2 regions of the Thioalkalivibrio sp. ALE9 genome follow, and region 2 is predicted to be linked to the other one. Evidence: predicted binding sites of a transcription regulator. Region 2 holds the regulator's gene; the other holds the start of a gene.
The links. The regulator FNR, encoded in region 2, switches genes on or off when oxygen is low (the NO sensors DNR and NnrR bind a similar motif). The targets are predictions, from matches to a motif close to TTGATNTANATCAA.
Positions count from the first base shown of each region.

Region 1: a site for FNR is predicted at 2,866-2,879, ahead of hemN (oxygen-independent coproporphyrinogen III oxidase). Genes of this name have one in related genera too.

Region 1 covers NZ_KB898136.1:58,376-62,697, forward strand. The annotation lists gene D106_RS0113070 (SDR family NAD(P)-dependent oxidoreductase) at 1-569, opposite strand, end outside; gene hpnE (hydroxysqualene dehydroxylase HpnE) at 566-1,912, opposite strand; gene hpnD (presqualene diphosphate synthase HpnD) at 1,917-2,777, opposite strand; gene hemN (oxygen-independent coproporphyrinogen III oxidase) at 2,957-4,322, shown strand, end outside.
Region 2 covers NZ_KB898122.1:157,720-162,041, forward strand. The annotation lists gene D106_RS0100765 (DUF2058 domain-containing protein) at 1-354, opposite strand, end outside; gene D106_RS0100770 (DUF2390 domain-containing protein) at 452-943, opposite strand; gene fnr (fumarate/nitrate reduction transcriptional regulator Fnr) at 936-1,670, opposite strand; gene D106_RS0100780 (cyclopropane-fatty-acyl-phospholipid synthase family protein) at 1,950-3,188, shown strand; gene D106_RS0100785 (hypothetical protein) at 3,320-4,322, shown strand, end outside.

The DNA of each region.
Region 1 (4,322 bases), on a different contig from region 2:
CGATGCTCATGGGACAGGATGTCGATCAGGGCGTCCTGCGCTGCCTTGGCCATCCCGAAGGCCCCCCAGAAGGCTTTGCGCGCGTTCTGGGTGGAGACCACCAGGCTTCCGGTCGGGCTGGCCTCCAGCAGGGGCAGCACAGCCTGGGTCAGGAAAAACGGGCCGTGCAGGTTGCTGTTGATGACCTTGAACCACAGCTCCGGGTCGTAGTTCTTCATCGGCATCAGGGCCCCGGCCCAGCCGGCGTTCAGCACCAGGCCGTCGAGGCGACCCAGCGAGTCACGGATGTTCTCCGCCAGGTCGCCGTAATCCTTGACCGTAGCCCCCTCGAGATTCAGCGGGTAGATCGCGGGCTGGGGCTGGCCGGCCTGTTCGATCCGGTCGTAGACCGCCTCCAGGCCCTTCAGGTCCTTGTCCAGCAGGACCACCGTGGCGCCGGCGGCGGCGCAGGCCTCGGCGACTGCCCGGCCGATGCCGTCGGCGGCGCCGGTGACGAGGATCACGCGCTGGTCAAAGGCGCCCGGTTCGGGACGGTAGGCGAGGAGGCGAGGGATATCGAGGTCGGTCAAGGATGGTCCTCCAGGAACAGGTGCGCCGATTCTAGTCCAGATTGTATGGCCGCTTCGAGCGTCGACGGCAGTGCGTGGGTCAGGTAATCCCCTGACAGGTAGCAGTCGGGCCAGGGCGTGCGGGGCGGTGGACGGTGCCGATCCAGATCGACCCTGGCGTCCACCGTCGCGCGGCGCTCGCAGACGCAGTGACCGGCTGCGGGCTCCCCCAGCTCGGGAAAGGTCCGTGCCAGCGAGCGGGCGACGGTGCGCCATCGGGCATCCGCCGTCAACGGTTCGAGGTCGTCGGCGGCCGAGATCACGACAGCCAGCCAGTGCGGGGCGCCCGCGACGTGCCGGGGGATCAGCCACTGGCCATGCTGGCCGAGCAGCCCCTGGAGAGGGGGCCGGTCCGTCAACCGCCGCGGGTAGCGCAGGTAGACGGTGCAGATGCTGCGTGCGCCCATGGCCTTGAGCCCCTGATGCGTGGCGCCCCATCGAGCGTCCGCTGGCAACAGGCTGGCGGTGGCGGTGGGCGTGGTGGCCAGGATCAGCGCGCGGGCGTTGCTGGTGTCGCCCTGGCGATCGTGCAGTCGATAAGGGGCATCCGGGCGTGTCGCGTCGCGCTGGATCATCGTGATGCGGCGGCCAAGGTCCACGCGCGCACCCCGGGCCCGAAGCTCGCGGATGGCGGCGTCGGGGAACACCTCGCCCAGGGGCCGCGCAGGGATCAGCAGGCGGGCGGCCTCCGGCCCGTGATTCAGGGCCCGTCGCAGCACGTTCTGGAAGATCCGCGCGGAGGCCAGGCGGGTCGGAGTGTTCATCACCGCCAGGCACAGGGGGTCCCACAGCCGCTCGATCAGGGCTTCCGGCTGGTGGCGGCGCTGCAGCCAGTCGAGTACCGGCAGGTCGTGTCGCAGGGGACGGTGCAGCAGGGCCGCTGCGCCGAACAGGGCGCGCAGCCGGATGCCGGTGGCGTGGCCGGGGAGGGAGCGATAGAGGGCCGTGGCCAGGGCCGGCAGCCGGGGCGAGCGGGGCTCGAGCGCGAAGGCCGGGGATGCTGGCCGGCGGTCGGGGTCGAACAATCGCAGGCCGAACGGCACGGCGTGAAAGGCCGAGTCGGGGTCGATACCGACCGCGCGGATCTGTTCCAGGGTCTGCTGGCAGGCCCCCACGAGGATGTGCTGGCCGTTGTCCAGTGGGGTGTGGTCCAGCTCGAGGCTGCGGGCGCGCCCGCCGGGGATCCGGCCGGCCTCGATCAGGTGTACGGGCTGTCCGGCGCGAGCCAGGGCAAGGGCTGCGGTCAGGCCGGCCCAGCCCGCGCCGACCACGGCGACAGGGTTCGCGGGAGGGCTGGAGGCCATGGCGTCAGGCCGCGCGGCGGCGATGCTCGCGTTTCAGGCGCCGGGCGGTGCGCCAGGCGATCCACAGCTTGCGGATCGGGGTCAGGCGTACGCGGTGTTCCAGAACACGGAAGCCGTCGTCCTCGATCTCGTCCAGCAGGGTGCGGTAGATCGCCGCCATGATCAGGCCCGGGCGCTGGGGATAGCGGTCGGCAGCGGGGAGGTGTTCCTCGGCACTGTCGTAGTAGCGCCGCGCCCGTTCGGCCTGTTCCGCGAACAGGGCGCGATGACGGTCATCGGTGATGTTGACCTGGAACTCCTCGGGTTTGACCCCGTGCTTGCGCAGCTCATCGAGCGGGATATAGACGCGGCCGCGCATGGCGTCCTCGTGGACGTCGCGCAGGATGTTGGTGAGCTGCAGGGCCATGCCGAGGTCGTGGGCGTACTTCAGGGTACGCCGGTCGCTGTAGCCGAAGATGTGGGCGGACAGGATGCCGACCACGCTGGCGGCGCGATAGCAGTACAGCGACAGGGTGGTGAAATCCGGGTAGCTGTCGTAGTCGAGATCCATCTGCATGCCGTCGATGATCTCGTCGAAATATTCGCGGCCCAGGTCGAAGGCGGCGATGTGGGGCTGCAGTGCCTGGGAGATGGGATGACGGGGTTCGCCCGCGAACAGGCGTTCGATCTCCTGGCGCCACCAGTCCAGCTTGGTCCGGGCGACGCTCTCCTCGCGGACCTCGTCGACGATGTCGTCCACTTCCCGGCAGAAGGCGTACAGCGCTGTGATGGCGCGGCGCCGGTCGGGCTCCAGAAAGCGAAAGGCGTAGTAGAAGCTGGAGCCGCTCTGTGCGGCCTTCTCCTCGCAATACTCGTCGGGGGACATGCGCTCTCGCGTGGCGGGTGTCGAACAGGGACGGGAAGGCTAGCACAGGCAGTGCGCGAGGCGGGAGATTGCCCCCGAAGGCGGATTGTTGACCTGTATCAAGCCCTCTACCGGGTCGTGGTCGTAGCCTGTGGCGATCCGATGCCGAAAATGGGCGGTACACGCTCGAGGGGGACCCGATGGAGCAGCGCCTGGTATTTGATCCGGAGATCCTGCGTCGCTATGACGTGAGCGGACCTCGCTACACGTCGTATCCCACGGCACCCCAGTTCCACGAGGGTTTCGACGACCGCGCGTATGCCGACGCGGCGCAGGCCACGAACGGGGCGGATCCGGCGCGTCCGCTGTCGCTGTACGTGCATATCCCATTCTGCGACACGGTCTGCTTCTATTGCGCCTGCAACAAGGTCATTACCGGCAACTACCAGCGGGCACAGCGCTATCTCGCGTATCTCGAACGCGAGGCCGAGCTGCAGGGCGAGCTGTTTGATGCGGAGCGCACGGTGGGGCAGTTGCACTTCGGCGGGGGCACGCCGACCTATCTCGGGGACGAGGATCTGCGCCTGGTGATGGCATTGCTCGGGCGCCACTTCCGCCTCGACGACAGTGCCGCGCGCGAATTCTCCATCGAGATCGACCCGCGCGCGGTGCGACCCGGGACGATACCGCTGCTGGGCGAACTGGGGTTCAACCGCATCAGCCTCGGGGTGCAGGACTTCGATCCGGATGTGCAGCGGGCGGTCAACCGCATCCAGCCCTTCGAGGTCACCGCGCGCGCCGTCGAGCAGGCCCGGGCCCATGGGTTCGAGTCCACCAACTTCGACCTGATCTACGGGCTTCCGCTGCAGACGGTGGAGACCTACACCCGCACCCTGGAACGTGCCCTCGAACTGCGCCCCGAACGCCTGGCGATCTACAACTACGCCCACCTGCCGCAGATGTTCAAGACGCAGCGCCAGATTCGCGAGGCGGACCTGCCCGATGCGGCCGAGAAGCTCGCGATCCTGGAGACGACCATCGAGCGGCTGACCGCGGCGGGCTACGTCTACATCGGGATGGATCACTTTGCCTTGCCGGACGACGAGCTGGCCGAGGCACAGCGAGCCGGGACGCTGCAGCGCAACTTCCAGGGCTATTCCACCCGTGCGGAGTATGACCTTGTGGCGCTGGGTCCCACGGCCATCGGGAAGGTCGGCGCGACCTACAGCCAGAACCTGCGCGAGCTGGATGCCTACTACGCCCCCCTGGATGCGGGCCGCCTCCCGGTCTTTCGGGGCCTGGAGCTGAGTGCCGACGACCGCCTGCGGCGCGACGTGATCAGCGAGCTGATGTGCCACTCGCGGATCGACTTTGCCGCGATCGAGGCGCGCCACGGGATCGTGTTCGGCGAGGTCTTCGCGGACGCACTGGGGCGTCTGGAGGGTATGCAGGCCGACGGTTTGGTGCGCATCGAGGCAGGGCGGCTGGATGTGCTGCCACGCGGCCGCCTGCTCCTGCGCAATGTGGCCATGGCCTTCGACGCCTATCTGGGCACCGAAGGTCAGC
Region 2 (4,322 bases):
CAGATCCGCTGTCACCGGTAGGTGACGGATCTGCCCCCCCTGCTGAAAGTGATAGTCCAGCGCGGCATCGCCCGTGGGGATCGGCGCCAGGTGGGTGCTGACCAGCTCGCGGATCTGCGCGTGGCGGGCGCGGCGTTCGGCACGCTCCTGCTGTTCGCGGTTCTTCTGCCGCGAGCGTTCGGCCTGCTCGGCCTTGCGCGCCTCGGCCACGCCGGGCTCGGGGCCGGTCTTGCGGTCCTTCTTCTTTTTCGCGTTGCCCTTTTGCGCCTGATGCTTTTGCGCCTTGGCCTTGCGAACCTGTTTTTCGTCCACCAGCCCCGTCTTCAGGAGCTGGGTGCGCAGATCGTCGGACATGAATCCTGCCGTGTAGGGTCTGTATGCCGGGGAGGATAGCCGGAACCGCCAGCGCATGCAGCCGGCATGCCGCTACGTACGTCCCTGCGTGGACACGCTATTGAGAACACCCATCCGGAGTGTGTGGCGCGTCGCGGATCTCGGCCTCCGGCAATGCGGGGAACAGCGTGTGCAGTCGGCGCCGGTGGTTCACGGCGTGGGACCGGCTATCCGGCGTCGAGAGCTGGCGGGCCTGCGCGAGCAGTTGCAGGCCCGCCAGGCGCTCGCTCTGGAGTTCGAGCGCGAGTACCGCGCGGTAGAGCGTGTCGCGCTCGGGGGTGTGCAACTGGCGGCGCAGGGCGCGGATGCGTCCGGTGGCTGAGGTCTGCCAGCGGCGGGCGGTTTGCGCGAGCCGTTGCCACTGAGAGGTCGTCAGCGGTCGGGGGTACCACAGGGCGAACAGCGCCAGCATCACATCCACCCCGAAGTCCTCCTGCCAGCGCAGCAGGCGCGCGCGTGCATCGGGGTTGGCCCAGAGGGTTCCGGCGAAGCGCCAGAAGGCCTCGAAGTCCGTCGACGGCTCCTCCGGGGTGCCTCCGGATTCAGGCACTGCTCGCGGCGGAGGAGGTGAACGTCACCCCGGCGGTGTTCCGCAGACTCTCGGGCTCCAGGATCTCGAGGTCGCGGGTGTGCAGGCTGATTACGCCCTGGTTGCGCAGCTGGGTGAACAGTCGGCTGATGGTCTCCTGGGTCAGGCCCAGGTGGTTGGCGATGTCGGCGCGCGACATCGGCAGGTAGAACCGCTCGGGGGACAGGCCGCGAGTGCGCTGGCGTTCCGACAGCCCCACGAGGAATGTCGCCAGGCGCTGCTCGGCCGTGCGCTGGGCAAGCAGCGCATGCAGGCTTTCGTCCTGCGCGAGCTCCTGGCTCATCACGCTCATCATGTGCTGGCGGAACGTGGGCAGGCGCCCGGCGAGGTCGTCGACATGCCCGTAGGGCACGGCACAGACGCTGGTGGATTCCAGGGCCACGGCACTCACCGGGTGCTTGCCCGAATGGATCGCGTCCAGTCCCAGGAGGTCGCCGGCCAGGGCAAAGCCCGTGATCTGTTCAGTGCCGTCATCGGAGATCAGCACCGTCTTCAGCGCCCCCGTGCGGACCGCATACAGCGCGTCGAACTTGGCCCCCATGGTGAACAGGGCCGCGCCCTTGGCGATCGGCCGGCGCTGCTGGACGATCTCGTCGAGCTGCCAGAGCTCGTCCTGCGGCAGGCCGACCGGCAGGCAGAGCTGGCGCAGGGTGCAGTGCTGACAGGCTTGGGTGGGTCGTAGCGTCATGAGTGCAGGGTAGCCGTTTTTTCGGAATTGGGGAAAGGGATTTTCGGGGTCTGCCATCACGCTCGGGAATGCGCTACTGTCCCTGTGGAATGCAGGTGATTCGGGTCGGGGTTATTACGGGTCTCGAAGCGGCGCCGGCCGCCCACTTCACCGCGCGCGGCATCAGGCATGGACAACGCGAGATAACAATATTTAGACTCAGTTTACATTGGGTGGCGCGGCAACGGCCTGGAACCCACGCGTTGCGCACGGGCCGCCGAGACAAGGACAGGGGTCAAGATGATCGAGCGGTTACTCGAGCAATACATGCGCTACGGGACCTTTGTGCTGCGGCACCCGGATGGCCGCGAGCAGCGTTTCGGTAGCGGTACGCCGGAGATCGCGATGCAGCTGCATGACCGGGCGGCGCTGCGCAAGATCGGTCGCGATCCGGGGTTCCAGCTGGGCGAGACCTACATGAACGGCATGTGGTCGCCTGGCCCCGAGGGCCTGCAGGTGTTCCTGGATGTGGCTATGCGCAACTTCGCGCCGATGTTCCAGCAGCGTGTCAATCCGGCGGTGCGTATGCTCCGGGCGCTGATCGAGCAGGGCAACAAGGTGGCGCGCTGCTATCAGAACATCGCCCATCATTATGATGTCGACGAGTGGCTTTATCGCCAGTTCCTGGACGAGGGCATGTTCTACAGTTGTGCCTACTTCGAGCGGCCCGATATGACGCTGGAGGAAGCGCAGCAGGCCAAGTGCGCGATGCTGCGCAGGAAGCTGCGCCTGGAACCCGGCATGCGGGTCCTTGATATCGGTTGCGGCTGGGGCGGCCTGGCCTTCCATCTGGCCGAGCACGCGGACGTGCAGGTCGACGGCGTGACACTGTCCCGGGAGCAGCTGCGGGTGGCCCGGGAGGAGGCCGGGCGACGCGGGCTGGAGGACCGGGTGCGGTTTCTCTACCAGGACTACCGCGAGCACGAGGACCAGTACGACCGGATTGTCAGCGTCGGCATGTTCGAGCATGTCGGCACACCCAACTACGGTACGTTCTTCCAGCGGGTACACGACCTCCTGACGCCCGACGGCATCGCCGTGCTGCATACCATCGGGCGGCAGGAGCCGCCGGGCACCTCCAACCCGTGGCTCAGCAAGTACATCTTTCCGGGCGGGTACACCCCGGCGCTGTCCGAGGTGATGAGTGCGCTGGAACCCACCCCGCTGTACACCACGGATATCGAGTTCTGGCGGCTGCACTATGCCGAGACACTGGCCGAGTGGTACCGCCGATTCCAGAAGGTCCGGGCCGAGGCCGTGACGCGCTTCGACGAGCGCTTCTGCCGCATGTGGGAGTTCTATCTGGCCAGTTGCGAGGGGACCTTCCGCTGGTGGGGACAGGTGGTCTTCCACGTGCAGATGGCCAAGCAGCAGGACGCGGTGCCGCTTACGCGCGACTACCTCTATCGCGACGATGCCTCCGAGGTGGTCTCGATCCCGCCCGGCGAGGCCCAGGCACGGCGCAGCAACGCGGCCTGAGGGGTGGCCGAATGCGCCGGGAACGGCGCGAAAACGGGGCCCGGAGCGCGCGAACCGAACGTACTTTCCCTACACTAATGGGGACGTTGCGGCCATGCCGGCGGTGACCATCCATTCCGGAGCAGGGGCGCGTGTTCGGTCGCTTTCGTAAACGCAGGGAGGCACCGGGTCAGGAAGACCCGCAGGCCGTCGGGCCGTCGCAGGAGAACGTCCTGATCGAGGCGGCCGGCCGCAGCCGCATCACCGAGGTGGCGGCCACCGCGCGGCGCGTCCCCTGGTCGCTCAATTTCCTCCAGCTGCTGTGGGCGGCGGGACCGGTCACGTTCCTGGCCATGCAGGGCGGGTACTTTCTCGGTTTCGGGCATGCCGCCCCGGCACAGAACTTCATCTTCTTTGCCGTCTACACCCTGCTGTTCGGGGTGATCGGCCTGGTGGCGCGCTTTGTTGCCGATGCCACCCGCGGAAAACGCCAGGAACAGTCGCGCGAGCAGCTGCGCAACACGATCGACCTGCTGCCGGACCTGCTGTTCGTGACCCGTGATCTGGCCATGAGCGAGCTCGCACCGGATATGCGCCGGCGCAAGGCGGCCGAGGTGCTGCTTCACGAGGTGGATATCTCGCCCGAGGGGGTGGCCGTCGCGGTACGCGAGATGACCGGCGATACCAGCCTGGCGGCTGCCGCGGAGCAGATCGAGGTCTATCGCCGCCTGGGCCTGCGCTCGCGCGTGGGCGATCTGGTGGGCGCGACCGAGGATTCCCGGCTCGCGGCCCTGGAGAAGCTGCACCACGAGGCCCCGGAGGTCGCCGACCTGCTGCGCGATCGGCTGCGCGGCGTGGCGCCGACCCAGGACGATGGCGTGCGCCGGGTGGACCAGTTCCTGGACCGCCTGTTTTCCGCCGCCGATGCCGACGACCTGGCCCGGTGCACCCTCGACGATGTGCAGGCGATCTTCGTGCTCGCGTTCGAGCTCGTGAACGGGCGCCAGATCAAGCGCCTGAGCTTCGAATGGTCCGGTGGCTGGCAGCTCGGGGCCGCCCTGGATCGACTGGAGTCCCAGGGCAACCGCTTTCGCGTGGCGCAGGCCGGGGTGGTCAGCCGCCTGCGCTCGCTCGGTATTCTGCTGTCCCAGAGCG